One region of the Stenotrophomonas sp. YJH_SMC_101-4 genome, then DNA from elsewhere that is predicted to be linked to it. Evidence: predicted binding sites of a transcription regulator. Region 1 holds the regulator's gene; the other holds the start of a gene.
The links. The regulator FliA, encoded in region 1, starts transcription of late flagellar genes. The targets are predictions, from matches to a motif close to TAAAGTTTNNCNNNCNNNGGCCGATAA.
Positions count from the first base shown of each region.

Region 2: a site for FliA is predicted at 5,741-5,767, ahead of AC5P8D_RS08225 (methyl-accepting chemotaxis protein). Genes of this name have one in related genera too.

Region 1 is NZ_JCAFTP010000001.1:1,070,461-1,086,101, reverse strand. Features, by position in the region: gene AC5P8D_RS05025 (methyl-accepting chemotaxis protein) at 1-789, opposite strand, end outside; gene AC5P8D_RS05020 (chemotaxis protein CheA) at 1,176-3,167, opposite strand; gene AC5P8D_RS05015 (response regulator) at 3,213-3,578, opposite strand; gene AC5P8D_RS05010 (STAS domain-containing protein) at 3,575-3,883, opposite strand; gene AC5P8D_RS05005 (chemotaxis protein CheW) at 3,996-5,201, opposite strand; gene AC5P8D_RS05000 (ParA family protein) at 5,198-5,980, opposite strand; gene motD (flagellar motor protein MotD) at 5,985-7,001, opposite strand; gene AC5P8D_RS04990 (flagellar motor protein) at 7,003-7,743, opposite strand; gene AC5P8D_RS04985 (chemotaxis protein CheA) at 7,845-9,677, opposite strand; gene AC5P8D_RS04980 (protein phosphatase CheZ) at 9,680-10,285, opposite strand; gene cheY (chemotaxis response regulator CheY) at 10,285-10,677, opposite strand; gene AC5P8D_RS04970 (RNA polymerase sigma factor FliA) at 10,735-11,478, opposite strand; gene AC5P8D_RS04965 (MinD/ParA family ATP-binding protein) at 11,475-12,362, opposite strand; gene flhF (flagellar biosynthesis GTPase FlhF) at 12,349-13,977, opposite strand; gene flhA (flagellar biosynthesis protein FlhA) at 14,123-15,641, opposite strand, start outside.
Region 2 is NZ_JCAFTP010000002.1:431,388-447,028, forward strand. Features, by position in the region: gene mutS (DNA mismatch repair protein MutS) at 1-2,486, opposite strand, end outside; gene AC5P8D_RS08210 (O-antigen ligase family protein) at 2,839-4,101, shown strand; gene AC5P8D_RS08215 (glycosyltransferase) at 4,101-5,093, shown strand; gene AC5P8D_RS08220 (barstar family protein) at 5,124-5,516, opposite strand; gene AC5P8D_RS08225 (methyl-accepting chemotaxis protein) at 5,799-8,021, shown strand; gene AC5P8D_RS08230 (glycine zipper 2TM domain-containing protein) at 8,188-8,556, shown strand; gene AC5P8D_RS08235 (hypothetical protein) at 8,702-10,078, shown strand; partial or broken gene AC5P8D_RS08240 (ABC transporter permease) at 10,123-11,248, opposite strand; gene AC5P8D_RS08245 (ABC transporter permease) at 11,245-12,432, opposite strand; gene AC5P8D_RS08250 (HlyD family secretion protein) at 12,417-13,430, opposite strand; gene AC5P8D_RS08255 (TolC family protein) at 13,423-14,829, opposite strand; gene AC5P8D_RS08260 (LysR family transcriptional regulator ArgP) at 14,908-15,641, opposite strand, start outside.

The sequences.
Region 1 (15,641 bases):
GCGGCGCAGCATCGCGGTCATCTCCGCGGTGGCGGCCAGCATCTTGCCGGCCTCGTCCTTGCTGGTGGCCTGGGTGCTGACGCTGAGGTCGCCGCGGGAAACTGCCTGGATGGCATGCACGGCCTTGCCCAGCGGACCGGTGACCGCACGCGAGATGACGATGGCCAGCGCGGCGGCCACCAGTGACAGCAGTACGATGCAGCCGATGATGGCGATCATACTGTTGCGATGGGTGGCGTTGGCGTCGGCGATCTTGCCGTCCATCTGCCCGGCGATGTGGGTGCCCAGTGCCTTCATTGCAGCGAACAGGTCGCGACGTGCCGGGCGCGACTGCTCGTCGGAGATCTGCTGCGCCAGGGCGCCGTCACCGGCGGTCACGGCGTCGCGCATCGCCTTGTTGGCGGCGAAGTAGCGATCCAGCTGCGTTCTGGCCGCGCGATAGAGTTCGCGCTCCTTCTCCAGCGCCGGCAGCGCCGAGTACGCCGCCAGTTCGTCATGCACGGCTTTGGCGGTGTCGTCCATGCGCTTGTTGTAGTCGGCGACCTTCTCCGGCTGGTCCAGCATGCTCAGCTGGGCCAGTTCGTAGGTACGGAACTCACCGAGCTGCGAGCGCGCCTCGCCCAGGTGCTGGACGGAGGGGATATCGTTGCCGGCCATCTCGCGCAGCTGCGCGTTGGCTTCGCTCAGGCGCAGCAGGGCGAACGCGCCGAGGACCAGGGTCATCAACGTGGTGAGGGTGAACCCCACGGCCAGCTTGCGGGCGATGGGCAGATCTTGGAACCACTTCATGCAGGGTGCTCCAGGTGGGCAGAGTGCTGGCGTCTGTGCGCCGGTTTGGGGGTGGTTGCAGAGCGAACGGTGGTGCCCGGTGGGGGTTCGGTGACGGCCGTCAAAGCGAAATAGCGGCGCAGTCCGGATGGACTTTATGGATGCAGATCACATTCGGTTGCGTAGGGATGACGGCGCGAAAGCGTTGCAGCGACGCGGCTTCGCTTGGATGAAGTGGTTACGCCCGCAGCCATCGTGTCGACGGAGTTCACGATTTGGTATCGGGGTGCCGTCCCGCGATCAGATCCCTTTCCTGCGGAATGGAATCTGATCCCACTGGCAGGGCGAACACAAACAGAAACCGCCGCCCGGAAGGGCGGCGGTCCAGTAGACGCCTGCAACGTGGATCAGGCGGCCTGCGGCATCCGCAGCGAACGCACCAGCCCGCCGATGTCGACGATCAGGGCCACGCGGCCATCGCCGAGGATGGTGGCACCGGACACCCCGCCGATGCGGCGGTAGTTGTTCTCGATGTTCTTCACCACGACCTGTTGCTGGCCGACCAGTTCGTCCACTTCCAGCGCGATCTTCTGGCCATCGCCTTCGACCACCACCACCAGCGATTCGCTGCCCGGCGCACGGTTGCCGTAGCCGTAGTATTCGCTCAGCGACAGGATCGGCAGGTACTCGCCACGTACGCGCAGCACGCGGCCTTCGCCGGCCATGCTGCGGATGTCCTCGGCCTGCGGCTGCAGGGCCTCAAGCACATAGGCCAGCGGCAGGATCAGGGTTTCGCCCGCGACTGCCACGGTCATGCCATCGAGGATGGCCAGGGTCAGCGGCAGGCGGATCAGCGTGCGGGTGCCGTTACCAAGGCTGCTTTCGATCTGCACCTCGCCACCCAGCGCCTGGATGTTGCGGCGGACCACATCCATGCCGACGCCACGGCCGGACAGGTCGGTGACTGCATCGGCGGTGGAGAAACCAGGCTGGAAGATCAGGTCCCATACCTGCGAATCGGTAGGATTGTCCGGCACTGCCAGGCCGCGTTCGTGGGCTTTGGCCAGGATCTTGGTGCGGTCCAGGCCGCGGCCGTCGTCGCTGACTTCGATGACGATGTGGCCGCCCTGATGCGAGGCTGCCAGGGTGATGGTGCCGGTTTCGTCCTTGCCCGCGCCGCGACGCACGTCCGGCATCTCCAGGCCGTGGTCGATCGAGTTGCGCACCAGGTGCACCAGCGGGTCGGCGATCTTTTCGATCAGGCCCTTGTCCAGTTCCGTGCCTTCACCGACGGTGCGCAGGCGGACCTGCTTGCCAAGGCGGCTGGACAGGTCGCGGACCAGGCGCGGGAAGCGGCGGAACACCGCATCGACCGGCAGCATGCGCACGCCGATCACGGCTTCCTGCAGGTCGCGGGTGTTGCGTTCCAGCTGGTCCAGGCCGGCGAACAGGCTCTCGGCGTGGACCGGGTCCAGTGCGTGCGAGACCTGCTTGAGCATGGCCTGGGTGATGACCAGTTCGCCGACCAGGTTGATCAGCGCATCGACCTTGTCGACGCTGACTCGGATCGAGGTTTCGGCTTCCTGGCTGGCGCCGCCGCTGGTGGCGGGCGCAGCAGGCGCCGCCGGTACGACGGCAGCCGGTGTGGAAGGGGCGGTTGCAAGGGGCGCCTGTGTAGCCAGGCTCGGCGGTGCGGCCGGACGGATGTCCAGTTCGCAGTCGTCCAGTACCCAGGCGAAGGTGTCTTCGATCTTGCTGCGCGGCACCTTGCCGACCAGGCCCAGATCCCACGCCAGATGGGCCTCGAGCGGGTCGAGCTGGGCGAAGCCCGGCAGGCGTTCCATGCGCGCGGCGACCTGCAGCGAACCGAGATGCTCCAGTTCGCGGATGATGCGCAGCGGGTCGTTGCCGCTCATGAACAGCGACGGTGCCGGGGTGAAGCCGATCTGCCAGGCTTCCGGCGTATCGTCCACCTTGGCCGCGACGGCAGCGGGGGCGCTCGGTGCGGCCTGGCCGGAAAGGACCGCTTCCAGGCGCGCCTTCACCGCAGCGACTGCAGCCGGATCGGCAGCCTGGCCGTGTTCGGCTTCGCGAAGCAGGGCGCGCAGCACGTCCACCGAGGACAGCATGGCGTCGACCGCGTGGCCTTCCAGCGCCCGCTTGCCGGCACGCAGTTCATCGAGCAGCGTTTCCAGCACGTGGGTCAGGCCGGCGATCGTATCGAAGCCGAAGGTGCCGGCGCCGCCCTTGATCGAGTGGGCGGCGCGGAACACCGAATTGATGATCTCCGCGTCCTGCTGCCCCGATTCCAGGGCCAGCAGGCCAGCCTCCATCGCGTCGAGGCCTTCGCGGCTCTCCTCGAAGAAGGTGGCGTGGAAGCGTTGCAGGTCCATGCTCATGGCAGTGGTGGTCCGGAAGCGAAGAGGGGGAGCGGTGGCGGGCGATCAGCCCAGCACTTTCTGCACGGTGGCGACCAGCTGTTCGGGATTGAACGGCTTGACCAGCCAGCCGGTGGCGCCGGCGGCCTTGCCTTCGGACTTCTTGTCGGCGGCCGATTCGGTGGTCAGCATCAGCAGCGGGGTGAACTTGTAGTCCGGCAGCTGGCGCAGTTCGCGAATCAGCGCGATGCCGTCCATGTTCGGCATGTTGACGTCGGTGACCACCGCATTGAAGCGCTGGCCCTTGGCGCGACCGAGCGCGACCGCGCCGTCTTCGGCTTCTTCGACGGCAAAACCGGCCGAGGTGAGGGCGAAGGAAACCATCTGGCGCATCGACGCCGAATCGTCCACCACCAAGATACGTGCGCTCATGCAGCGTTCTCCACAGATTTCAGGTTGTCATGGGTTACGTCCAGGCCCAGGGCCTGGGTGACGCCCAGCAGGCGCGCGGCGTCACGGAAGGTTGCAGTGCAACCGTGGAAGCCGGTGCCGAGACCTGCCTCGCGGCGGGCCTGCACGAACGCACACAGCACCTGCACGGCGGCCGTGTGGATGCGGGCGACCTGGCTTGCATCCAGGGTCAGCTCGCCTGCCTGCGCCACCAGCGGGGCGAGGCGGTTCTTGAGCTCGGTGGTGCTCTCGATGCCGAGATCCCCACCCAGTTCGACAGTGCTCATCGTTGCTCCGGACAAACGGTTCCGTGATCCATAACGGCACCCCGGCGGGGTTCTTTAGGGGAATTGACGCGGTGCGTCCCCGACAGGCAACGCGTCGGCGCAAAGCGCCGACTCAGCTCAACAGCCGCGTGGCATCCAGCAGGATCATCGGGCGCTGGCTGACCCGGGCGACGCCGCGGAACAGGTCGTTGGAGATCTGGCAGATGCGCGCGGTATCGGGCGGTTCGATCTGCGAATCGGTGAGGTTGGCGACATCTTCCACCGCCGACACGCGCAGGCCGATGGTCTCGCCGTCTTCTTCCAGGACCACGATACGGGTCTGTGAGTCGTCTTCGGCGGCCGCGGCTCCAAGGTGCAGGCCCAGATCCATCACCGGCACCACCTGGCCGCGCAGGTTCATGATGCCGAGCATGGCCGGTGCGGTGCCGCGCAACGGCAGCAGCGGCACCGGCAGCACCACTTCCTGCACCTTCAGCAGTTCCAGTGCATAGGCCTGGGTGCCGCAGCGCAGGCGCAACCAGCGCGAGGTGCGCTCGCCGGCGCGTCGGTTCTGCGGATGCGGACTGCTGGCGGGCCGATGTGCCTGTGCCTGCAGTTCCTGCCAGCTGTTCGGACGGTTGCCTGCTGGCGCGTCCACGGCCACGCGCGGTGGCGGCGCGGCATCGGTGCGTGCCGCTGGAGCGGGTGCTGCGACTACGGCCGGTGGTGGCGCAGGAACGTCCTCGCCGCCTGCTGCGGCCTCGAATGCAGCCTGCAGGCCGGGGCTGTCGGTGTGGGCGAGGCGATGGCTGTCGGCCGTATCGGTCTCGTAGATCACTTCGTCCGGCAGATCGTCCCAGGTGGGTTCCGGACCTGCCTTGGCGGCAGCCGGAGCAGGGGGCGTCTCGTGGATCACCTCGTCAGGCAGGTCATCCCAGGTCGGTTCGCGCTCGGGAGCGGCGACAGGCATTGCGGCGGCCTCGAAGGCGGCTTCCAGTGCTGCGTCGTCCTCTGCCGGGGCAGCAGCAACAGTCTCCGTTTCGTAGATCACCTCGGCCGGCAGGTCGTCCCAGGTCGGCTCGCGCTCGGGCGCGCCAGCAGCGGCCTCGAATGCAGCTTCCAGCGCAGCGTCGTCCTCAATCGGCGTGGTGGCTGCGGTGTCGGTCTCGTAGATCACTTCGGCCGGAAGATCGTCCCAGGTCGGCTCGCGTTCGGCGTCCGCTGCAATCGCCGGGCACGCTTCGTCGCTGGCCGGCGGCGGTGCAGCCGGTGGCGCCACGGCGATCGCTTCGCCCAGCAGTTCGTCCAGATAGTCGTCCAGTACGCCGGTGCTGTTCATGCGGCCTGCTCCAGGGCGCGGGCATCCTCGCCGAGGATCCAGTTGAGGGCGCGGCGGTAGGCAGCCAGGCCGCGGCCCGGGTAGTCCTCACCAACGCTTGGCAGGGTCAGGCCGGCGGCGTTGCTGATGCGGGTGTCGATGGGAATGGCGTCTTCCCAAACGCGGGTGCCGTGACGATCCTGCATCGTGCGCAGCGATTCGTTGCCGGCGCGGGTGCGGCGGTCGAACAGGGTGGGCAGAATCGAGATCGGCAGCGGGCGGCGGCGCGAGCGCTCGACCATCTCGCCGGTGCGGACCATCCCCTCCAGGCCATGCAGAGCCAGCGGCTCGGCCTGGGTGGGAATGATCAGGCGGTCGGCCGCGGCCAGTGCGTTGATCATCAACAGACCGAGGGTGGGTGCGCAGTCCAGCAGGATGTAGTCGTGCTGCCCCTGATGGCGGGCAAGCGCGTTCTGTAGGGCCAGGCCGAGGCCGGGCTGGTTGGCGCTGCGGCGTTCCAATGTGGCCAGCGCGGATTGTGCACAGACATAGTCCAGGCCGTGGATGCTGCTGGCATGGCACAGGCTGGAAAGATCGGCCGGCGGTGCGCCGAACAGTTCCAGCACGCCGGCCGGCGGCGGATCCACCGGCACGCCGAAGGCGCGGCTGAGCGAGGCGTGCGGATCGAGGTCGATCAGCAGCACGCGATGGCCAAGCGCGGCCAGGCCACGGCCGAGGGCAAGGGTGGTGGTGGTCTTGCCGACTCCGCCCTTCTGGTTGGCGACTGCCCAGATGCGCATCGGTTTACTCCTTCATTGCCGGGGGAACGGCGGCGCCGACGCGGCTGCCAGCCGGCACCGGCGGCAACTTCACCGGTGCGATGGGGGAGGTGGGGGCGCTGGCCGGAGTTGCGGCGGCCTGTTCGGTAGCGGTGCTGTCGGTGGCGCCGGTGGCTGCGTTCAGGCGCTGGCCGAGCGGGTCCACCGAATGCGAGGTGTCGGCCAGGATGATGACCATCACCCGACGGTTGCGGTTGCGGCCCTGCGCGCTGTCGTTCTCTTCGCGCGGGCGGAACTGGCCGTAGCCGACCATCGCCAGCCGCGACGGCTGCACGCCCTGGTCGGCGAACAGATGCACCACGCTGGCGGCGCGTCCGGCCGACAGCTCCCAGTTCGAGGGGAAGGTGGCGGTGGCGATCGGCACGTTGTCGGTGTGCCCTTCCACGCGCACGCTGTTGGGCACGTCACGCAGCACCTCGGCCAGGCTGGCCAGGGTCTGCCGCGCATGCACGTCCAGCGCGGCCGAGCCGGTCGGGAACAGGATGTCGCTGTTGATCTCGACTTCGATCCACAGCTCGGTGCGGCGCACGCTGATCATGCCGCGGTCGATCAGCGGCGCCAGTGCGGCGGTGAGGCGGTCGGCGATGCTGTTGAGCTGGCGCTCGGCGCGCGCGATCTGCTCCTGGTTGTGCACCGACACCGGCATGCGCATCTGCGAGGCCATCGATGGCAGCAGGGTCGGGTCGTGCGACGGTGCAGGCGCTGAGGGTCCGATCTTGGTGCCGGACTTGATCACCGAGGGGCTGTCCCAGCCGCCACCCTGCACCTGCTTGTTACCCACCTGCACCGGATTGATGGTGCGCGGTGCGCCACCGAAGGCATCGGTGAGTGCGTCGGCCATGATCCGATACTTGCCCTCGTTGACCGAGGAAATCGCGTACATGACCACGAAGAAGGCCAGCAACAGCGTCATCAGGTCGGCATAGGGAATCGCCCATGCTTCGTGGTTGGCGTGCTCTTCGTGGTGCTTGCGGCGGGCCATGTCAGTGCAGGAAGCCGGAGAGGTTGGTTTCGATGTTGCGCGGGTTCTCGCCCTGGGCGATCGAGATCAGGCCTTCGATGACCATTTCGCGATCGCGGGTGTTGTGCGAGATCACACTCTTGAGCTTGGCGGCCACCGGCAGGAACAGCAGGTTGGCCGAGGCGATGCCGTAGATGGTGGCGGTGAACGCTGCGGCGATGCCGTGGCCGAGCTTGCTCGGGTCGGCCAGGTTCTTCATCACCGCGATCAGGCCGAGCACGGCGCCGATGATGCCGAGGGTCGGTGCGTAGATGCCCATCGCTTCAAAGACCTTGGCGCCGGCCTGGTCCTGATGCTCCTGGCTGCCCAGTTCGATTTCCAGCATGTGCCGCATCGATTCGGGTTCAACGCCATCGACCAGCAGCTGCAGGCCCTTGCGCAGGAACGGGTCCTGCTGCGCTTCCACCTGCGACTCCAGGCCCAGCAGGCCCTGGCGGCGGGCGATGTTGCTCCACTCGACGATCTGCTGGATCAGTTCGCGGCGATCACTGTGCGGCGGGCGCACGACCCAGCGCACGATCTTGAACGCATGCTTGAACACCGCCGGCGAGGTATGCAGCAGGATCGCGGCGACGGTGCCGACGATGACGATCACGAACGCCGCAGGCGACCACAACGACGCCAGGCCGGCGCCCTTGAGGATGCTGCCACCGACCAGCGAGGCCAGGGCGAGAAAGAGTCCAATGAGGCTGAGTCTATCCATGGTTCCGGTATCGGCGTGTATGAATGGGACTTGAGACACCGGTAGATCGCGTACAGACGGTAGTCACAGTTTTCGGGTCGCCGGGCGACGCCCGGCGGGGGTCATCGCAGTCCGTCCACGTCCAGGATCAAGGCCATGCGACCATCGCCGATCAAGGTTGCACCGGCATAACCGCGCAGGCCGCGCAGGGCTTTCGGCAGCGGCTTGATGACCACTTCCTCGCGCCCGCGCACCTGGTCCACGACCAGACCGAAGCGCGCTTCGCCGGCCTGCAGCACCACGATGGTCAGCAGGGGCGAGGCGGCCGGCGTCACATCCAGCCACTGGCGGAGATCGACCAGCGGCAGGGTGTGCGAGCGGCGGTCGAGCACGGCACGGCCATCGAACCAGCCCAGCGACGTGCGCGGTGCGTGCAGCACTTCCATCACGCGCGCCAGCGGCAACGCGTAGACGTCCTCACCGGCCTGCACCAGCAGGGTCGGCAGGATCGCCAGGGTCAGCGGCACGCGGATCAGGAAGCGGCTGCCACGGCCCAGCTCCGACTGGATCTGGATCTGGCCGCTCAGTTCGCGGATGCGTGACTGCACCACGTCCATGCCGACGCCGCGGCCGGAGATGTCGGTGACCTGCTGCTTGGTCGAGAAGCCGGGCAGGAACACCAGGTGCAGGCATTCCTCGCTGCTCAGGCGCGCGGCCGCCTCCGGATCGATCAGGCCCTTCTCGCGTGCCTTGGCACGCAGCTTTTCGGGGTCGATGCCGGCGCCATCGTCCTGCACCTCGATGCTGACGTAGTCACCTTCCTGCTGCGCCGACAGCCGCACGTGGCCCATCCGCGGCTTGCCCTGCGCCTCGCGCAGGTCGGGCATTTCCACGCCATGGTCGATGGCGTTGCGGACCAGGTGCACCAGCGGGTCGGCCAGCGCTTCGACCAGGTTGCGGTCGAGCTCGGTCTCGGCGCCGATCAGTTCCAGGTCCACTTCCTTCTTCAGCGAGCGGGCGACGTCGCGGGCCACCTTGGGGAAGCGGGAGAAGACCTTGCCCACCGGCTGCATGCGGGTACGCATCACCGCCGACTGCAGGCGGGCCGTGGCGATGTCCAGGGTGGACACGGCGCGGTCCAATTCTTCATCGCGCAGGCGTGCACGCAGGGTCTTGAGCCGATTGCGTGACAGCACCAGTTCGCCGATCAGGTTGACGATCGCGTCCAGGCGCTTGGTGTCTACGCGTACGGTATGTTCGGCCTCGGCCAACGGCTTGGCGGCCGGCTTTGCCACCGGTGCCGGTGCGGCGACCGGGCGCGGGGCTGCAGCCGGCGCCGGTGCCATGGCGGCAGCAGGCTTGGTGCCCGGTGCGGCGCCACCGTGCAGCTGGTCGAGCAGGGCTTCGAACTCGTCTTCGCTGATCAGTCCGTCGTCGGCCTTCTTCGCCGGTGCGACCGCGGTCGGCGCGTTGCCACCATGCAGCTGGTCGAGCAGGGCCTCGAATTCGTCGTCGGTGATCAGGTCGCTGCCACCCGCGGCGGGTGCTGCTGCGGCGGCGGGTGCCGCCAAGGCACCGCCGTGTACGTCGAACTGGGCGATCAGGTCCGGCGGTGCATAGCCCGGCTCGGTGCCGGAGGAAACTGCATCCAGCATCGACTGCAGGTAGTCCAGCGATTGCTGGGCCGCGTCGAAGTGATGGGCCTGCAGCACCGCCTGGCCGGCACGCGCGGCGCCCAGCGCTTCTTCAGCGGCATGGCACAGCTCGACCATGGCGGTGACGCCGAGGAATCCGGCGCCGCCCTTGAGCGTGTGATAGCCGCGGAACACCGCGTTGAGCTGATCGCTGTCCTGCGGTGCCTGCTCCAGCGACACCAGCTGTTCGCCGAGGCGATCCAGGATTTCCTGTGCCTCGATGATGAAATCGGCAGTGATGTCGTCGGATACCGCGCTCATGCTTACAGCCCCAGATCCGACAACAGGTCGTCGGCGTCGTTCTGCGAGACCGCGTGGCGGTCCAGTCCCTTCAGTGCCGGCCCGGCCAGTTCCGGGTCGGTGCGATGCTGTTCCGGTGGCAGGCCGAGTGCGCCGAAGCCTTCGTGCACGCGGCGGACGATGCCCACCACGCGACGGATGATCTGCCCGGTCAGGTCCTGGTAGCTCTGGGTCAGGGCGATCTCGGTCAGGTTGTGGCGGATGCGCTCGAGCTGCGCGTCCTGGCCCGGCTGCAGGCCTTCGGCGCGCAGCTGTTCGGTCAGGCTGCGGCATTCCTCGGCCAGGTCCAGGGTGCGGTGCGTGGCCTGTTCGGTCATCGCCACCACGTGGTCCAGGCGCGCGCAGGCATCGTCCAGTTCCCCGGCTTCGCTCGGCACGGTCGGCAGTTCACCCAGCGCCTGCCCCAGTTCGCGGGCCAGCCGCGAGAGCCCACTCATCATCGGCTGCGTGCGCAGCGCGACCAGTCCGTCGATGCGCTGCCGCCAGGCGGCTTCGTCACCGGACTCGAGTGCGTCCAGGGCCTCCTGCAGGCGCAGGGCGAGGGCGCTCTTGTCGACCGTGGTATCCATCAGGCGCTGGCCGCCAGGCGTTCGAAGATCTTGCCGAGCTTCTCTTCCAGCGTCTGCGCGGTGAACGGCTTGATGATGTAGCCGTTCACGCCGCTCTGGGCGGCTTCGATGATCTGTTCACGCTTGGCTTCTGCGGTGACCATCAGCACCGGCAGGGTCTTCAGCTTGGCATCGGCACGGATCGCCTTGAGCAGCTCGATGCCGGTCATCACCGGCATGTTCCAGTCGGTGACCACGAAATCGAACGGCTGGCTCTGCAGCAGCGACAGCGCGGCATGCCCGTCCTCGGCTTCGGCGGTATTGGTGAAGCCCAGATCGCCCAGCAGGTTCTTGACGATTCGACGCATGGTCGAGAAGTCGTCGACGATCAGGATGCGCATGTTCTTGTTCAAAGCAGAATTCCTTTGTTGTTCATTCCGGACGGCCGGGGGCAGCCGCCTCGGGGATGTTCATTCTTCGAGGCCGGCGTCGGCGGCCTCGAACAGCTTCAGCCGGCCACGCAGGCGCAGTACCGCCTGGCCGTGGATCTGGCAGACCCGCGACTCGCTCACGCCGAGCACCGCGCCGATCTCCTTCAGGTTCAGTTCCTGCTCGTAGTACAGCGAGAGCACCAGCTGTTCGCGCTCGGGCAGGTGGCCGATGGCCTTGCCCAGCTCGCGGCCGAACTCGCCGCGCTCCAGCACCTGCTGCGGGGTCGGGCCGCCCTGGGCCACGGTGTCCAGCTCGCCCTGGTCCTCGATGCGCGATTCAAGACTCAGCACCTGGCCACGGGCAGCGTCTTCCATCAGCCGCAGGTACTCGGGCAATGGCATCTCCATCGCGGCGGCCACTTCGGTGGCGCTGGCGGCACGGCCACTGCTCTGTTCCAGGCGGCGGATGGTGGCGGCGGCATCACGTGCACGGCGGTGCACCGAGCGCGGCACCCAGTCGCCACGGCGGATCTCATCGATCATCGAACCGCGGATGCGGATCGAGGCATAGGTCTCGAACGAAGCCCCCTGGTCGGCGTCATAGCTGCGCGAGGCTTCGATCAGTCCCATCATGCCGGCCTGGATCAGGTCGTCGACCTCGACGCTCGCCGGCAGGCGTGCGGCCAGGTGGTGGGCGATGCGCCGCACCAGGTCCGAATGCTGGGCGATGACCTCGTTGGCCGCCGTGCGCTGGACTTCCCGGTACTGGGCTGCGCCTTTCATGCGGCCACCCCGCGCTGCTTGAGAATACGCTCGAGGAAGAACTCAACGCCGCCGCGCGGTTCGGTCGGCGCCTGCCAGCGTGCGGTACGGCGGGCAATCTCGGTGATCGCCAACGCGGCCGGGCTGGACGGGTAGGCCTTTACCACTGGCTGCTGGCGCTGCACCGACAGGCGCAGCCAATCATCCTGCGGCACACAGCCCAGATAGTTCAGCGAGACATCGGCGAGGAATTTCTCGCAGACCCGGGTCAGCTTTTCGTACAGCACGCGGCCCTCGTTGGGGTCGCGCACCATGTTGGCCACCACCTGGATGCGGTCCACGCCGCGCTCGCGCGACAGCACCTTGATCAGCGCATAGGCGTCGGTGATCGAGGCCGGCTCGTCACAGACCACCACCACGGTGTCCTGCGCGGCCTGGCAGAAGGTCAGCACGCCATCGGTGATGCCGGCGGCGGTGTCCACCACCATGATGTCCAGTTCGCGTTCCAGTTCGGAGAACACGTTGACCAGGCCGACGTGCTCGGCCGGGGCCAGCTCGGCCATGTGCCGGCGACCGGACGCGGCCGGGACCACCAGCACGCCGTTCGGGCCTTCGACGATGACGTCATCCAGCGTGCAGCGGCCGGCGACCAGGTCGGCCAGGGTAAAGGTGGGGTTCAGGCCCAGGATCACGTCGATGTTGGCAAGGCCAAGGTCGGCGTCCAGCAGCAGCGTGCGCTTGCCCATGCCAGCCAGCGCCACGGCCAGGTTGGCCGAAACGTTGGTCTTGCCCACGCCGCCCTTGCCGCCAGTGACGGCAATGGTGCGCACAGGGCCGAGCGGCTCGCTGCGGGTGGCCGACAGCGGGAAGGTCTTGGTCAGCTTGGCGTACTCACGCGACGGCATGGTTCAACTCCGGGTTGCAGGGCATATCGGCCGCGCGGCGCAAATCTTCAAGGCGAAGTACGAGATTGGCCGCACTGGCCCGGTGCAGGTCCTCCGGAACGTCCTGGCCATCGGTCACCCAGGTGATCGGCAGGGCATGGTCCACGGCCACCGACAGGGCGTTGCCGAAGCGGCCGGTCTCGTCCAGCTTGCTCAGCACCAGACCCTGCAGGTTGGCGGCGCCGAAGCGGCGGACCACCTCGTCCATGTCGCCGAAGCTGGTATTGGCCGGCAGCACCAGCAGGGTGCGCACCTGGCGGGCGGCACGCAGCCACTGCAGCTGGGCGGCCAGCGCGCGGTCGCGCGGGCCCAGGCCGGCGGTGTCGATCAGCACCAGCTTGTAGTCCTTCAGGCGTTCCAGCAGCTGGTCCAGGTCGGTGCCACTGTTGGCCTCGTGCACCGCGATGCCGAGCTGGCGGCCGTAACCGTACAGCTGCTCGCGGGCACCGATGCGGGTGGTGTCGGTGGTGACCAGGGCCACATCACGCGGCGCGTGCTTCTCGGCGAAGCGCGAGGCCAGCTTGGCGATGGTGGTGGTCTTGCCGGCGCCGGTCGGGCCAACCAGGGCGATCACGCCGCCTTCTTCCAGCGGGTCGACCGGGGCGATCGGCAGCTTGCGCGAAATCAGCCCCAGCATCAGGCCGCGGCCACGGTGGGCTTCGGTCTCCAGCGGGATCTGCATGGCCACGTCGCGGGCCAGGCCGGCGTCGAAACCGTACTCGTCCATCAGGTCCAGCGCGGTGGCGCGCACCGGGCAGCCACGCAGGCGCTCGTCGGTGAAGCGGTTCATCTCGCGCTCGATCACCTGGCGCATGCCGGCCACTTCCTGGCGCAGCTGGCGGATCTCGGCGTCGTCCTGGGCGACCACGGTCAGCACCGGGGCCGGGGCGAGGGTGGGCTCCGGCGAGGTTTCGATGACGGCGTCGGCCACTGCCGGTTCGCTGGCGGCGATCTCCGGCTGTGCTTCGGTCGGAGCCGCGCCCGGCAGCGGCGGCGGCTGCACGGCGGGGGCCGCGCTTTCGTGATGCATCTCGTGCGGCGGGTCGACCTGGAAGCGGGCACGGTTGGCTGGCGCGCTGGCGGCCGGTGCCGATGCCGGTGCAACGATGGCCTCGGCGAACGGGGCGAAGATCTGTTCGGGCAGCGCCGGTTCGTTGACGGCAGCGCGGGCCAGGGTCGCGGCGAAGCCGGTGCTGCCGCGGGTCGGCACGATCTCGTCGGCGCTGTCCAGGGTACGGCCGGTGGCACCGACCGCGGCGCGGGCGAGGGCGGCCACGGCCGAGGTGGTCGCGGCAACCGGTTCCGGAGCGGGGGTGTTGCTGCGACGGCGGGTGACTGCGGCAATGACGGCATCGGCGGCGGTGCGCGGCTTGGGTGCCGGCGGCGGTGCCACGTCACGGCGCGAGGCTTCCAGTGCACGCTGCACGGCGCTCTCGTCATAGTTCGCGGCGGCGACGATCTCGATGCCTTCCTCGATCCGGCGGTTGGACAGGATCACGGCGTCAGGACCATGTTCCTTGCGCACCAGGTTCATGGCCGAGCGCATGTCGGCGGCGACGAATCGTTTGATTTTCATGCTGTGGTCACGGGACGAAGACGGCGGGGTGGCGGTCGGAGAACTCGGGTGGTCGGTGGTCTGCACGGTGCGGGTTCCCCTTGGTGTCTGTCTGTTGCGTTGGTTCGAAAGTGGTGTCTGTTTTCTGGCGCATCGGTGGGCGGCGTCAGCTGATCGTTCCGACCAGCTTCAGTCGCTTGTCCTCCGGCACCTCGCTGTAGGCCAGGACCGACAGCGACGGGACGCTGTGGCGGACCAGGCGCGCCAGCGCGGCGCGCACCGGGCCCGGTACCAGCACGACCGCCGGCTCGTTTCGCGCTTCCTGCTTGCTGACACATTCGGCCAGGCTCTGGTGCAGTCGCTCTGCGAGTCCGGGTTCCAGCGCGGCGCCGTTGCCCTGCGTGGACTCCTGCAAGACACGTTCCAATTGCGGGTTGAGGGTGAACACCGGCAGCTCCGCCGACATTCCGGCGATCTCCTGCACGATGAAACGGCCCAGTGCGGTGCGCACGGCGGCGGTCAGCACGGCCGGGTCCTGGCTGTTCGGCGCGTGTTCGACCAGTGCTTCGGCGATCTTGCGCAACTGGCGGATCGGAATGCGTTCGACCAGCAGGTTCTGCAGCACGCGCACCACCGCCGACAGCGGCAGCGCCTTCGGCGTCAGATCTTCGACGAGCTTGGGCGCGCTCTTGGCCAGGTTGGCCAGCAGGTGCTGCACTTCCTCATGGCCGAGCAGCTCGGGTGCGTGTTCGCGGATCAGGTGCGACAGATGGGTGGCGACCACGGTGGCCGGGTCGACCACCGTGTAGCCCAGCGTTTCGGCCTGGGCGCGCTGGTGCGGCTGGATCCAGGTGGCATCCAGGCCGAACGCGGGATCCTTGCCGGCAATGCCCTCCAGTGCGCCGAGCGCGCTGCCCGGGTCCAGGGCCAGTTCGCGGTCGGGGTGGATCTCGGCGGTGGCCACCGGCACGCCGTGCACCAGCACGCGGTAGCCGTTGGCGGGTAGTTCCAGGTTGTCGCGGATGTGCACCGACGGGATCAGGAAGCCGACGTCCTGGGTCAGCTTGCGGCGCACGCCCTTGATGCGCGCCATCAGTTCGCCGCCCTGGTTGCTGTCGACCAGCGGGATCAGCCGGTAGCCGACCTCCAGCCCCAGCGGATCGACCGGGCGCAGCTCGTCCCAGCTCAGTTCGGCGGTGGGCGCCGGTGCGGCCGGGCGACCCAGTGCGTTGAGCGCGGCGGCGTCATTACCTGCGGCTGCCGGGTCGGTGGCCGCGGCCTTGCCCTTGCGGTAGACCTTCCAGGCGATGAAGCCGAGGATCGCGGACAGCGTCAGGAAAGCGACGTTGGGCATGCCCGGCACCAGGCCGACCACGCCGATGATGCCGGCGGTGATCGCCAGCGCGCGGTACTGGCCGAACACCTGGCCGGTCATGGCCTGGGCCATGTCCTGCGAGCGCGAGGCGCGGGTGACCAGCATCGCCACCGCGCTGGAGACCAGCAGCGCCGGCAGCTGCGCCACCAGGCCGTCACCGATGGAGAGCAGGGTGTAGGTGGCGGCGGCGTCGCCGAACGGCATGCCATGCTGCAGCACGCCCACGGCCAGGCCGCCAAGCATGTTGATGAACAGGATCAGGATACCGGCGATGGCGTCGCCGCGGATGAACTTGCTGGCACCGTCCATT
Region 2 (15,641 bases), on a different contig from region 1:
GCGGCCAGTGCTTCCTGTGCCTTGTTCGATGGCGCCGCGAACAGGCCGAACTGCTGCGGTGCATCCAATGCCTGTGGTGCCAGCTCGGCGGCATAGCTTTCACCGCCGCGCTGTTCCAGCTCGGCCAGGCGACGGCGCGCCTGCGCTACGGTGGCGCGCGGCAGGCCTGCCAGGGCCGCCACCTGCAGGCCGAAGCTGCGGTTGGCCGGGCCGTCCTTCACCGCGTGCATGAACACCAGCGCCTCACCATGCTCGACCGCGTCCAGGTGCACATTGGCAATACCGCTGCGGCCGCCTTCGTGCTGCTCATCGGCCAGCGCGGTCAGCTCGAAGTAGTGGGTGGCGAACAGCGTGTAGCAGCGGTTCTGGTAGGCCAGGTGGCGGGCCACCGCGTCGGCCAGCGCCAGGCCATCGTAGGTGGACGTGCCGCGGCCGATCTCATCCATCAGCACCAGCGAATGCGCGGTGGCGTGGTGCAGGATGTAGCTGGTCTCGGCCATTTCGACCATGAAGGTGGACTGCCCGCGGGCCAGGTCATCGCCGGCGCCGATGCGGGTCAGGATGCGGTCGATCGGGCCGATCAATGCGCGGCTGGCCGGCACGAAGCTGCCGATGTGGGCCAGCAGCACGATCAGCGCGTTCTGCCGCATGTAGGTCGATTTACCGCCCATGTTCGGGCCGGTGATGACCAGCATCCGGCGGTCCGGATGCAGGTCCAGGTCGTTCGGTTCGAACGGCTGCTCGCGTACCGCCTCGACCACCGGGTGGCGGCCGCGTTCGATCTTCAGGCACGGCTCGGCCTGCAGTTCCGGCCGGGCCCAGTCCAGCGCCTGCGCGCGTTCGGCGAAGGCGGCCAGCACGTCCAGTTCGCTGAGTGCGGCGGCGCACTGTTTCAGCGGCTCCAGCTGCCCGCCGAGGGTATCCAGCAGCTGCTCGTACAGGTACTTCTCGCGCGACAGCGAGCGGTCGCGCGCGGACAGCACCTTGTCCTCGAACGCCTTCAGTTCTTCGGTGATGTAGCGCTCGGCATTGGTCAGCGTCTGGCGGCGGGTGTAGTGCACCGGCGCGCGGTCGGACTGGCCCTTGCTGATTTCGATGTAGTAGCCATGCACACGGTTGTAGCCCACCTTCAGGGTGGCAATGCCGCTGCTTTCGCGCTCGCGCTGTTCCAGGTCGACCAGGAACTGGTCGGCGTGTGTGGACAGGCGGCGCAGTTCGTCCAGCTCTTCATCGAAGCCATCGGCCAGCACGCCGCCGTCGCTCAACTTCAGCGGCGGCATCTCGGCGATGGCGCTGGCCAGCAGCTGCGCGCACTCGTCGTGCTGGCCCAGCGCCGCATGCAGGGCCTGCAGGCGTGGTGAGTCCAGCGGGGCCAGCACGTCGCGCACCGCCGGCAGCAGGCCCAGGCCGTCGCGCAGGGTGGAGAAATCGCGCGGGCGCGCCGAGCGCAGCGCCACGCGGGTGAGGATGCGTTCCAGGTCGCCAAGGCGGCGGAACTGCTCGCGGATGTCAGCGTCGCTGCCGCGATCGATCAGGGTTTCCACCGCATGGTGGCGCTGTACCAGCACCTCGCGCAGGCGCAGCGGACGATGCAGCCAGCGCCGCAGCAGGCGGCCGCCCATCGGCGTCACCGTGCTGTCGAGCACGCCCAGCAGCGTATTGCGGGTGTCGCCATCAACACGCGTATCCAGTTCCAGATGGCGGCGGGTGGCGGCGTTCATCGCGATCGCCTCGCCGGCAGTCTCCATCGCGATGGAGGTCAGGTGCGGCAGGCGCTGCTTCTGAGTTTCCTCGACATAACCGAGCAGGGCGCCGGCGGCAGCGGTCGCGCGCGGCTTGTCATCGATGCCGAAGCCGCTCAGGTCATGCAGTTTGAAGAAGTTCAGCAGCTGGCGGCGGCCACTGTCGGCATCGAACAGCCACGGCGCGCGGCGACGCACGCCGGTGCGCTGGCGCAGGAACTCCGGCCAGTTTTCTTCGTCGGGCACCAGCAGCTCGGCCGGCTCCAGCCGTGCCAGCTCGGCTTCCAGGGCGTCGTCGGTTTCCACTTCGTTGACCAGGAAGCGGCCGCCAGCCAGGTCGGCCCACGCCAGGCCGTAGCCCTGCTTGCTGCGCGACAGGGCCATCAGCAGGGTGTCGCGGCGTTCATCCAGCAGCGCCTCGTCGGTGACGGTGCCGGGGGTGACGATGCGCACCACCTTGCGTTCGACCAGGCCCTTGGCCAGCGCCGGGTCGCCGATCTGTTCGCAGATCGCCACCGACTCGCCCAGTGCCACCAGCCGCGCCAGGTAGCCTTCATAGGCATGTACCGGCACGCCGGCCATCGGGATCGGTGCGCCCCCGGAGCTGCCGCGCTGGGTCAGGGTGATGTCGAGCAGGCGCGCCGCCTTGCGGGCGTCGTCATAGAACAGTTCGTAGAAGTCGCCCATGCGGAAGAACAGCAGCAGGTCCGGGTAATCGGACTTGGCCGCGAAGAACTGCTTCATCAGCGGGGTGTGTTCCTTGGACGCCTTGGCGTTGCTGGTGTTGTCTTTTGTATCAGTCACTTGGGGCGTTTCGCGTCTTGGCAGGGCGTCGGGGCGTGGCCACGCGCAGGCATGGCCGGAGAGATCATTAGTGTAGCGACCTGGGGCGGTCGATGATCCCCGGCACCCGCGCCAGGCCCGAGGCTGTCCGTGCGCCAACGCCTGCGCCCCGGCGCGGGCACTTTGGTTGATTTCCCCAGGGGCCCACGGTAGTGTCAGCCCCGGCGATTTCCGCCAAGCGGCCTCCATGGAAACCGGGGCGACTCACCCCGGGCGGGCGTTGATGGAAAGAACAAGCATGACTGCAGCCTGCATGGCCGCCGAACCTCGTTACACCTGGCGTACCGTCCTGCTGAGCATCCTGGTCGCCATCGTTCCGCTTGCCGGCTCCGCACCCTACACCTTGCTGAAGGCGGTGCTGCTGCTGGCCCTGCTGGTCACCGGCGTGGTTCTGATCCGCCGCCAGCCCGATGTCCGCCTGCGCTACCGCATCGCCCGGTTCATCGTGATCGTCTGCTTCCTGCGCCTGGCCTATGCCTTCTACAGCATCCTCTGGCACGGGCTGCGCTGGAACGAACTGGACCTTCCGGCACAGACACTGCTCTACCTGGGCACCGCTGCGGTGTTCGCCACTGCGCTGGACTGGCGCCTGATCTGGAAGATCTTCGCCCTGTCCACCCTGGTCTTCGGCGGGTCGTGCATCGTGCAGCACCACGTGATGGGCCTTGAACGCGCGCACGGTTTCAGTGGCGGCGAATGGACCGCCATCGAGTTCACCATGGTGACGTTGTGCATGGCGCTGTTCTCGGTCATCCGGTTGATCCAGCCCAATGTCCATCCGGCCGAACGCTGGCTGCACGGCGTGGCCATCGCCGTCGGCGTCTATGGTTCGATCCTGGCGCAGAGCCGCGGGCCGATCCTGGCGTTCATTCCCGCCATGCTGATGGTGATTGCGGTGCACGTCCGGCGCACCCGGCGCTGGCGGGGGGCACTGGCCTTCGTCGGTGCCCTGGTCATTGGCGTGGTCGGCGCCACCTCGGTGCTGAACCATGAGGTGATCCAGCGCTTCGGTGAGGTCAGCGGCGAGATCTCCGGTTTCAACCAGGAAAACGAGGTCGGCTCGGTCCGCGAGCGCATCGCCATGTGGGGCGTGGCCGTCGACGCCTTCGCCGAGCATCCCGTGGCGGGGGTGGGCCTGAACCAGTTCGGTACCTATGCACGTGAGGGCATCGCCCGCGGCGAGGTGTCCGAGTCGATCTTCCGCTACAACCACCCACACAACGAGTACCTGGAAGCGGCGGTGACCGGTGGCGTGCCGCTGCTGCTGATCATGCTGCTGGTCTTCATCCTGCCCGGCATCCATTTCGTGCGACGTCTCGGCCACGCCGACGACATCACCGCGATGATCGCCACCGCCGGACTTGCCGTGGTCATCGTCTATGCGCTTTCGGCGTTCACGGACAACGTGTTCTACCGGGCGATGCCGCATTCGTTCTATTTCTACCTGGTGCTGGGTTTCATGCTGGCGACCGCCTTGCCGGCGCGTGACCTGCTCCGGCCAGGGAGTCCCTCCTGATGGCGCATATCCATCTGCTGGCCGCCGACAACCAGCGTGGGCTGTCCCATGACATCCAGGTGATCGAGCGCTCGTTGCAGCAGCTCGGGCACACGGTGACGGTCAGCCGCCTGGACGCGGTCCGCAATGGTGGCGCCTGGAAACTCCGCGGAATGCGCCTGCGCAGGCTGCTGGCCTCGTGGCTGAGCCTGGGGCGCACGCCCGCCCGGTTCGACGTCAACATCTCGCTGGAACATGTCCGGCCGACGAGCTTCGGACTGGCCAACGTCAATCTGTTGATCCCGAATCCGGAATGGGTGTCCGCACGCAGCCTGCGGATCCTGCCGCGGTTCGATGCGTTGCTGACCAAGACCGAAGAAGCCACGCGCATCTTCAACGCGCTGGGCATGCGCGCGCTGGAAGTCGGTTTCTGCAGCCGTGACCGCTACGACCCGGCAGTGCCGCGCAGGCCGCGCAGCTTCCTGCATGCGGCCGGTACCAGCCGTATGAAGGGAACGGCTGCACTCGTCAATGTCTGGAAACGGCACCCCGAATGGCCCTTGCTGACCATCCTGCGCGGCGGCCCTTCGGACGAAGATGAGGGCGGTGCCGCGAACCTGAGAATCGTCCGCGAGCGGCTGCCCGACCAGGAGGTGCAGCGCCTGCAGAACGAACATGCGTTCCACCTGTGCCTGTCGCAGACCGAAGGCTGGGGCCACTATCTGGTGGAAGCGATGAGCTGCGGGGCGGTGGTGATCACCTGTGACGGCGCGCCGATGAATCAGATGATCGACGACAGCCGCGGCATCCTGGTTGCCGCGCACGAGGGCGAGCCCTGCCATCTGTCCAGGACCTGGCATGTGGATGAGAAGGCGCTGGAACAGGCCGTCGAGCGCGCGCTGGCGATGGATGAGGCCGAGTGGACCCGGCTGGGCGCCAATGCACGCGCATGGCACCTGGCCAGCGAGGTGGCGTTCCCGCGCCGTCTTGGCGAGGCCCTGGCCAAGCTCTGAGCTGATGTGGGGCTGGTCGCTGCAGCCCGCTCAGCCAGGCACCAGGGTGATCTGCGGATGGCTGCCGAAGATCTCCATGACGATCTCGAAGTAGGTCTGTCCCTGGCCAAGCGCCAGTGCCGTCAACTGAGCGTGGATGGCCGCACCGTTGAACCTGCCGCCCTGAGCGAGTTTCGACTGCAGCCAGGCGCGCGTGGTCTCGCGGCCCAGTGCATCGCGGCTGTGGGCGATGTCACGCCACACCACCGTGGCGATGGCATGGCCTGCGAGAGCGCCGTAGCCGCCGTGAAGCAGGTCATCAAGCGCATCCAGGCTTGCGCCCAGTTGCCAGTCTTCGTCGGCCATGAACACGCGATTGATTTCCACGTAGAGGCTGGCGATGTCGTTGATGGACGCGCCTTCGATGTGCAGGATCCGTGTCATCTGCAGACTGTAGCCCTCCCGGGCTGCGGTTGTGTCCGGCGCAGATAATCCAGGGCCGCTTCGGATGGAGCTGGCATGATTATGGTGTTAAACCTGCGTGATTTTCATCGGGCGCTGGCGTGTCAGCGGTATTCGATAATGATATGGCGCCATTATCTGCCGCCTTGTTTTCTGACTGCCTGCACAGTTCCATATATTTGGATCGGTCCATATATAAAGTCCCGTAAAGTTTCCCTTCGCTGCGCCGCCATCGAACGTACGGCCACGATCAAGGGAATTGAGATGCTTGCCTTACGTAATCTCCGTGTGGGATCCCGGCTTGGCGCCGGCTTCGGTCTGCTGCTGCTGTTCATCATGGCCATCGTTGGCCTGGTGCTGTATGGGAATCAGCTGAAATCCGCCCAGTTCGAGAAAGTGGTGGACGTCAACATGGTCAAGATGCGTTTGTTGAATGACATGCTTGATACCAACAACGCGGTGCTGATGCATCGCCGCCTGATGGTGATCAAGCGGGGTGATGAGTTCGACAGGGATTACCAGCGTGCCCAGGAGTTGTCGCGGACCTATGACGGTATCTGGGCCAAGTACATCAAGATTCCGCGTGACGCCACCGGCGATACCCTGGTCGCGCGCATCGAGGCGGCACGAAAGGCCACCGATGCATCAACCCAGCAACTGCATGAGCGCATGAAGGTGGGGGATTTTGATGGGGCAGCGAAGGAGCTGCTGGCCGAGCACGGTCTGGCAACGGCCTGGAATGAATCCATCTCGGCCCTGCTGCGCCACCAGGAAACACTGACCGAACGCAGCCGCGAAGAGTACCGCGCAACCGAATCGTGGACCGGCACGCTGTCGATCGCGTTCGGGGCACTGAGCCTGCTGCTGGGCACGTTGGCGGCCTGGGCGATCACCCGCAGCCTGACCCGTCCGCTGGAAGGCGCGGTGAAGCTGGCCGACGGCATTGCCAGTGGCCGCCTGGACAGCAGCATCGACGCCACCGGCAACGACGAGGTGACCCAGCTGCTGAAGTCGATGCAGCGCATGCAGGCACAGCTGCAGTCGGTGATGGCGGCGCAGGGCGAGCTGGCACGCCAGCACGATGCCGGCAGCCTCAGCTACCGCATGGACGAGAGCGCATTCCCCGGCGACTACGGGCGCATGGTGCATGAGACCAATGCGCTGGTTGGATCGCACGTGCAGGTACAGAACCGGCTGATCGAGGTGATGAAGCACTACGCACGCGGCGATCTGTCGGTGGACATGGACCCGCTGCCCGGCGAGAAGGCGGCGATCACCCAGGCGATGGACGAAACCAAGTCCAGCCTGTCGGCGATCAACAGCGAGATCCGCCGGCTGGCGACGGCGGCCGCGGCAGGCGACTTCAGCCTGCGCGGTGATGAAGATCGCTTCGCCTACGATTTCCGCGACATGGTGGCAGGGCTCAATCGCCTGATGCAGACCACCGACGAGAACCTGGTGCAGGTCTCGACCCTGCTGCAGGCCATCTCGCGCGGCGACCTGACCGTGCGCATGCAGGGGGATTTCCACGGCGTGTTCGCGCGCATGCGTGATGACTGCAACGCCACCGTCGATCAGCTCAAGCAGATCGTGGGCCGTATCCAGGCCAGTGCTTCCAGCATCAACCTGGCAGCGGGCGAGATCGCCTCGGGCAACACCGACCTGTCGCGGCGTACCGAACAGCAGGCGGCGAACCTGGAAGAAACGGCAGCGTCGATGGAGGAACTGACCTCTACCGTGAAGCAGAACGCCGAGCATGCACGCCAGGCCAACCAGCTGGCCATCGGCGCGCATGGTGTTGCCTCGCAGGGCGGTGAAGTGGTCGGGCAGGTGGTCACCACGATGTCGGCCATCGAAGCCGCGTCGAAGAAGATCGCCGAGATCATCTCGGTCATCGATGGCATCGCCTTCCAGACCAATATCCTCGCGCTGAACGCGGCGGTCGAAGCTGCGCGTGCCGGGGAACAGGGCAGGGGCTTTGCCGTGGTGGCCAGCGAAGTGCGTACGCTGGCGCAGCGCTCGGCGGGCGCGGCCAAGGAGATCAAGGGCCTGATCGAGGATTCGGTCGGCAAGGTCGCAGACGGCTCGGCGCTGGTCCGCCAGGCCGGCACCACGATGGGCGAGATCGTGGCCTCGGTGCAGCGCGTGACCGACATCATGGCCGATATCTCTGCTGCCTCCCAGGAGCAAAGCTCGGGCATCGAACAGGTCAACCAGGCGGTGGTGCAGATGGATGAGACCACCCAGCAGAATGCCGCGCTGGTCGAAGAAGCCAGTGCCGCAGCGCGCTCGATGGAGGAGCAGGCGAACCTGCTGGCCGAAGCCGTGTCGGTGTTCCGCACGGGGGCGGTGACCGCCGCCGCCGCAGTACGCCCGGCGCTGGCAGCCGTGGCGGCATCGGTTGCGCCGGTACGCCGGCCTGCGGTGCTGTCGCCGCGGCTTGAGCCGACGCTGGCCGCCAATGCGGGTGGTTGGGAAGAGTTCTAGCAGAGGGCAATGCCGGCAGGGAGACGGCGCCCATCGCGACGGCTGGTCGCGATGGGCGCGGATTTTCTTCCTGAACGTGCGATGGCCGATGAAGTGGCGGACACGCGCATTTCACTTCCGGTTGCCAACCGCGGGAGGACACTGGTGCCATACCGGAACTCAGGAGATGGCCATGAAGACCTCGACCCGATTGCTTGTGCTGGGCACCCTGCTGGCGGCTTCGTCGGTGGCCGGCGCGCAGACCTATGGGCCGCGCGATGAGGGACGCAAGTTCAATGACGGCAGCCGCGTGGTCTGCAAGAACGTGGAAGTGCAGCGTAATTCGCGCGATCCCAACCGCATCGCCGGTACCGCCACTGGCGCCGTGATTGGTGGCCTGCTGGGCAACCAGGTGGGCGGTGGCAACGGCAAGAAGCTGGCCACCGTGGCCGGTGCCGTGGCCGGTGGTGCGGCCGGCCGCCAGATCCAGGGCAACAGCCAGCAGAAGAACGGCGACCGCGTGGTCGAACGCCGCTGCGAGCGCGTTTACCGCTGACCGATGATGCCAACAGCGTAATCCCCCTTCCGCAACGCAGTTCCTCGAACGCCGGCCCCGTGCCGGCGTTCCTCGTTGTGGGGCCCCGTATCGCCGGCCGCCGTGTCGCGCCTATACTGCGCCGACCTCCAAGGATGAATGCCCTGTGAACGAATTGCCCGTCGCAGAGTCGCACGTGCCGGTTGCCGACCGCGAGCCCGGACCCGAGGCGAGCACCCGCTTCGGTCGGCTGCGCGAGCGTACCGATGAGTTGGAACTGTTCATTTCCGGCCTGCTGGCGTTCGCACTGTTGGCGGTGCCTGGGTACCTGTTCGATGCGTGGGCGCGCAGCAGCCTGCACACGGAAGGCATGTACTTCCAGGTGCTGTGGTTTGGTTTCAGCATCAGCGTGGGCATGTGTTACGTGCTGGCGGTAGCGCTGATCGCGCACCTGACCGTGCGCGGGTACTGGATAGGCCTGATCGGGCTGAAATCGCACTTTCCCAAGGGCATCGACTGGGAACGGCTGCCGCAGATGGGCCCGGTATCGCGCGCTTTCCTCAAGGCGCGCGACGGTGGCCTGGACGGCAGCATCGAACGCGCTGATCGTTTGGCCACCATGCTCTTCTCCACCACGCTGCTGGCGGTACAGACGCTGGCCGGCACCCTGGTGATGGCCGTGCTGACGTTGTGCGTGGCGATGGCGATCAGTGCGCTTGCCGGCGGTTCCGATCGTGTGGCCATGATCGTGGTCGGTACCGTGCTGGCCAGCCTGCTTGTACTCGCACTGGTTCCTGCACTGCTGGAGCGTGTCATTGCGCGCCGGCAGCGGCGCGACCAGCCCTATGACGGCCTGCAGCGGTGGCTGCAGCGCTTCCTGGCGGGCCTGCAACGGATTCCCCTGCTGCGCCTGATGCAGACCATGCAGTTGACCCTGCAGAGCAACCTGCGCTCGCGTTCGTTCATGGCGGTCTATCTGCTGGCGGTGATGGTGGCCATGGTGCTGGGCGGGGTGCAGGTGCTGGGTTCGGTGAAGTTCTCGCTGTTCAACCGCTACCAGGTGATGACCGACGAGGCCGTCGAACACGGCATGTTGAGCGCGCATTACGAATCGATGCGTTCGGCGCACGATCAGCTGCTGCCGTACCCGATGATCCCGTCGGACACTATCAGTGGTTCACGCCTGCGTGTGTTCATTCCACACCGCCCCCAGCGCGACAACCCGCTGGCGCGCCAGCACTGCACCGCCTTGCCCGCCGCACGCAATGAAGCGACTGGCGCAAAGGCTGCCAGCGCAGCGGTGGAGTGCCTGTCCCGGTTGTGGCGGGTGCAGCTGGATGGCACGCCGGTTGACCTGCACGCCTTCATGCCGATGGAGCGCCGCGATCTCGACATGCGTGGCCTGGTGGGCTATCTGCCCATGGCGACGCTGGCACCGGGTCGCCATGACCTGAGCCTGGTCTGGAATGCCGAAGGGGGCGAACGCGGCCCGGAGCGACGCCGCGAGTACCGCATCCCGTTCTGGTACGCGCCCGACCCCTGAAAAGGGGGCGGAGGGGATCGAGCCGCATCCCCCGACCTTGCCGTTTACGACTCAATCCCCTTGGCCCCCTTTTTCGAGGAGGCGCCAGGCGGCGAGGCTGCCGTAGAGCAGCAGCAGGACGGTGAGAGTGATCAGTTCGTGGCCGACTTCAGCCAGGTGGGCGTCCATCTGGTTCAGGCGCACCATCAGGTTGATGCCCGAGGTGGTCGGCAGCAGCTGCGCCAGCCAGACCAGCGGTTGCGGCGTCATCACCGCCGGCCACGACAGGTTGGCCAGGAAAAACAGTGGGATCGAGGTGGCGATGATGTACTGGAAGGCGCGTTCGCGGGTGCGGAAGAAGCTGCCGACGAACAGGCCGAACGCCACCGTGGCGGCGATGAACAGCGTGCCGCCCAACAACTGGCCCAGTGGATTGCCGCCGCGCGGATAGTCCTGCACCCACGCGGTGAAGCCGGCGTACCAGAACAGACCGAACAGGCCGATCAGGCTGAAGCCCAATGCCATGCCCGCCAGCGTTGGCAGGTCGAAGCGCAGGCGCCGGCCCAGCGCGAGTCGGCGGCCACCGAGCAGCACGCCGATGCCCATCAACAGGGTCTGGTGGACGATCAGCTCAGCCACGCCGGGCACGATGGCGCTGCCATAGCCTTCCTGGGTGTTGTACAGCGGGCGCTGCACCAAGGTGACCGGTGGTGCCTGCGGCGCGCCCATGAAGGCGGCCTGGCCGACCACCGCGTCACGCCCGAACGCGCCCAGCGCGTCGGCCACGCTGCCCAGCACCCAGCTGGCGCGGCCCAGGTAGGCGCCGTTGCCGAGCAGTACCAGCTTGGCCGGGTGCCCACGCAGGATGTCACGCTCCAGGTTGGCCGGGATCAGCACGATGCCCTCGGCATGGCCGGCTTCCAGCTGCTGGCGCGCGCTGTCGATGTCGGCCGGTTGCCCGACCACGCGCGCGACCCGCAGCGCGTCGAGCTTGCGCAGCAGCTCGCGGCTGGTGGCGCTGTGGTCTTCATCCACCACCAGCACCGGCAGGTTGCCGGCCACCTGGTGGCGGTACGCGGCTGGGTAGAAGAACGAGTACAGGATCACCGCACCGACCATCACCACGATCGCGTAGCGGTCGCACAGCACCGCCATCAGGGTCTGCCGCAGGCTGCGCCACAGTGCGCTCATGCGTCGGCTCCCGCAGGCTGCGCGGCTTCAGGCGTACGCGCGAAGGCGATCAGGCGCAGGCCGCCAATGCCTCCCGCCACCACCGCCATCAGCAGCAATGTGGCCAACGGCCACACCGAAACCGACAGCGGCGAACCGATGAACTGCTGCTGGGTCTGCAGCTTGATGTAGGCGCTGAGTGGCAGCAGCTGGTGCCAGACACGGGTGAACAACGGGCCGTCCAGCACCGGGAAGGTGGCGCTGGAGAACGCCAGTGCGGTGCCGATGCTGAGGCCGACCGCGGACAGCGCGGTACCCATGTCGCGGGTGACGCCGACGAAGAACAACGCGTAGGCGGCCGTGGCCAGGTAGAACAGTGGCTGTGCGAGCAGCAGCACGAGCACGCTGCCGGCCACGCCGTCGCCGCGCAGCCAGGCCAGGTACCCAATGCCGAGCGCGCCATACAACGAGAACAGCAGGGTGTACGGCGCGACCTTGCCGGCAATCGCAGCCCACGGCGTGCGGCCCAGCCGGGCGGGCAGGGTGCCGTCGCGGATCTCGCGGCCAAGGCTGCCGGCCACTGCCAGCGCCAGTACCAGCGACAGCACCGCCGGGAAGATCAGTGGCAGCAGGAACAGTTCGTAGCTGCGTGCCGGGTTGTAGAGGATGTCCGACTGCACCGCGATCGGCGCCGCGCGCAGCTTGCCCGGGCCGACCTGCAGGCCGATGCGCTCGCGCAGCAGGCGTGCGTTCCACGCGGAAACCGCGTCGCCGATGTCGCGCGACGCCGACTGGCCGGTGGTCATGTAGGTGGCGTTGTAATAGGCGAACACCGTGCCCTGGCGCCCGCGCAGCGCCTGCCGGGTGACATCACGCGGCACCAGTACGATGGCGAACACATCCAGGCGGCGCAGCTGCGAACGGGCGTCTTCCATGTCCACGGGCTGGCTGGCGATGCGCACGCCCGGGCTGGCATCGAGCATGCGCAGCAGCAGGCGGCTGTCACTGCTGTGGTCGAGGTCGACCACAGCAATGGGGATATCGCGCATCACCGACGGCGTGAACATCCACGCCATCACCGCCAGCATCAGCAGGGGCAGCAGGGTCACCAGCAGCAGGTCGGCACGGTTGCCGCGCAGCGACTGCAGCTCGCGCCGCCACGAAGCGGCGAAGCCGTTGCGGTCGGGGCTCAGTGCTGGGGCCATGCGAACAGCACGCTCATGCCGGGGCGGAAGCCCTCGATGCGGCGTACCGGGCGCACCCGCACCTCGAAGCTGCGGACGTCGTAGCCGGACGACTGGCGGGTGGTACGCCAGGTCGCGTAGTCGCCGGCCGGGTTGATGAAGTAGACCTCGAACTCACCGTCCTGGCCGAGTGCCGGCACGCTGCCCTGCAGCTTGCTGCCGACTTTCAGGCCTTGCATCTGCGATTCGCGCAGGTTCATCGCCACCCACATGCGGTCGATGTCGACCAGGGTGAACACCGGGTAGCCGGCCGGCACCAGTTCGCCGGGGTCGGCCATGCGCTTGTTGATCTCGCCGGCCACCGGCGCGCGCCCTTCGACTTCGACACGCGCGGCGTTGACTTCGGCCACCGCGCCCTGTGCCTGCTGCACCTGGCCCTGCGCGGCACGCTTGTCCTGTTCGCGTGCTCCGGCCAGCGCCATGTCGTACTGCGCGCGGGCGGCACGGGCCAGTTCGCGCGAACTGGTCGCCTGGGCATGCGCTTCATCGCGCTTCTGGCGGGTCATCACCCCTTCGTTGAACAGGTTCTGCACGCGCTGGTAGGTGGCCTCGGCCAGCGTCGCACCGGCTTCGGCCCGCTTCCAGTTGGCTTCGGCGGCGCGGATGTCCTCTCTGCGCGCGCCTTCGTCAGCCTTGTCGGCCACCGCCTGTGCGGCGGCCAACGCGCCGTGCGCCTGCTGTTCCTTGGCGGCCACTTCGGGGCTGTCGAGCAGGAACAGCACCTGGCCGGGCTGTACACGGTCGCCCTCGCGCACCTTCAGTTCGGCCACGCGCGCGGTGATCTTGGCGGCCACGTTGATGGTGTCCGCATCGGCCATGCCCTGGATCTGGTCGGCCGGGCTGCGCCAGGCCAGCCACAGGCCGAGCACCACCACGATCAGCAGCACCACTATCAGGATCGGGCCCAAGCGGCGCTTGCCGGGGGGCGTTTTCGCTTCGTCGTGCAGCACATCACTCATGGTCGATCACCTCGTCCGCACGCCGCCGGAACTCTTCGAAACGGTCCATCTGTCCACTGACCTCCAGCAACTGTGCCAGCGCAATATCGTATTGGTAGGCGGCCTGCGCACGCTCGACACGGGCACCGCCCAGGCCGAGCCGCGCGTCGATTACATCAAGCGAAGTCGCCTGGCCTTCGCGGAACGCCAGCTCCTGCAGGCGCAGGTTTTCCTGTGCCTGGGCGATGCTGCTGTCGAGCAGTACGAACTGCTGCCGCGCGGTTTCCAGTTCGTTCCAGGCCTTGCGCACGCCCAGTGCGACCTGGTTTTCGGCCTCGCGCAGGCCGGCTTCGGCCTGCTCCTGCTGCGCACGTGCGGCACTGATCTGCGCCGGCCGCGAGTTCGGCGACAGGAAGGTGTACTTCAGGCCGATGCCGAACGCCCAGTCCGGATCGGTCAGCATTTCGTCGCGGCGGCGGAAGTCGTACTGGCCGAAGGCGAAGATCTGCGGTTTCAGCTTGGCCTGCTGCACGCGCACGCCCTGTTCGGCCTGCGCCACCATCGCCCGCAGGCGTGCGATCTGCGGCTGGCGCGCCTGCGCGGTGCGCTCGAAGCTGGCCACCGGCTCCAGCGGTACGCGCTGCACGAACAACGGCGATACGGGCTGTACTTCGCCACCACTGCGCAGCAGCGTGGCCAGCGCAGCCTTCAACGTGGCCAGATCGTTCACCGTCTTCTGGTACTCACGCTCGGCCTTGTCGCGGGCCACGGTGGCCTGCAGGCGCTGCGCACGGGTGGCGAAGCCCTCGCGCTCCAGCTTCTCCGCATCCGACAGGTGGCGGTTGAGGCCATCACGCACATCGCGGCGCACGTCCACCGCCTGCTCGGCCAGACGCTGGCCGAAATAGGCCTGGGCCAGCTGCACGGTCAGCGACTGGCGCTGTGCTTCGCGCTCGGCGCTGGCCTGTTCGTGGGCGGCGCTGGCGGCCCGTTGCGCGGCCGGAATCACGCCGCCGGTGTACAGCGGCAGCACAGCCGTCACCACCGGTCGCGTTCTCCAGTCGCGCTCGGTGAACGACAGCGGCGAATCGATGCCGAAGGCTTCAGCCACGGGGGCCAGCGAGCCCAGTGGCAGGGTGAGGGTCTTCTGGAACTGCAGGCGGCGCACTTCGCCGGTGATCTCCGGCAGGCGCAGCAGGCGGGTGGCGTCCTGCAGGTCCTGCTTGTTGCGCACCGCTGCATCAGCGGCCGCCAGTGCATCGGAGACCTGCTCCAGGCGTTGCCGCGCCTGTTCCCAGTCCAAGGCAGGTGCGTCGGTGTTGTTCTGCGCGGACGCAGCGAACGGCAGGCAGGTCGCCAGCGCCAGCGCCAGCGCGGCCTTCGCGCGGTGCATCCTTGTACGTCGGCCGATCACGCCCATGCCGTCCCAGTGGTAAAGAAGTGCGCAAACGGTAGTGCGCGCGGCGTGAAGCCCGGGTCTGCGGTCATCGGATTGTCCTCAACGAAGGGTGCCGCTGGCCGCAGTGCGCAGCGCCTGGGTGATGTGCTGCAGCGTGCTTGAACGCACGGCGGCATGCTGCCAGTACAGCGGCACATCGAGCCAGCGGCGGGGTTCCAGTACCACCACGCGGCCGGCGCGCACGGCGGGTGCGACCAGCGTTTCCGGGGCCATGCCCCAGCCGAGTCCGCACGCGGCGGCTTCGACGAAACCGGTGGAGGAGGGCAGGTAGTGTAGCGGTGGCTGCAGCCGCGCGCGGGTCAGGCTTCGCACGAAGCGCCATTGCAGTTCATCCTTGCGGTTGAACACCAACATGGGGGCGTGCGCCAGGGCCGCGGCCTGCATGCCGTTACTGAAGTATTGGCGGGCGAAGCCGGGCGAGGCGATGGCGTGGTAGCGCATCGCGCCGAGCGGGTGTACGTTGCAGCCCTTCACCGGCTGGCCTTCGGCGGTCACTGCACCCAGCACACTGCCGTCGCGCAGCAGCTGCAGGGTGTGGTCCTGATCGTCCATGCGCAGGTCGAACAGGTAGCCATGGCGTTGGTGCAGGTCGGCGATGGCCGGCACGAACCAGGTATCGAGCGAGTCGTCGTTGACCGCCAAGGGGATCGGCGTACGTGCGGCGTCGCTGCCGCGTTCGGGCAGCAGTTCGGCCACTGCCTCGGCCTCCAGCGCCTGCATCGGCCGTACCCGGCGCAGCAGTGCCTCGCCGGCGGCGGTGGGCCGGCACGGTG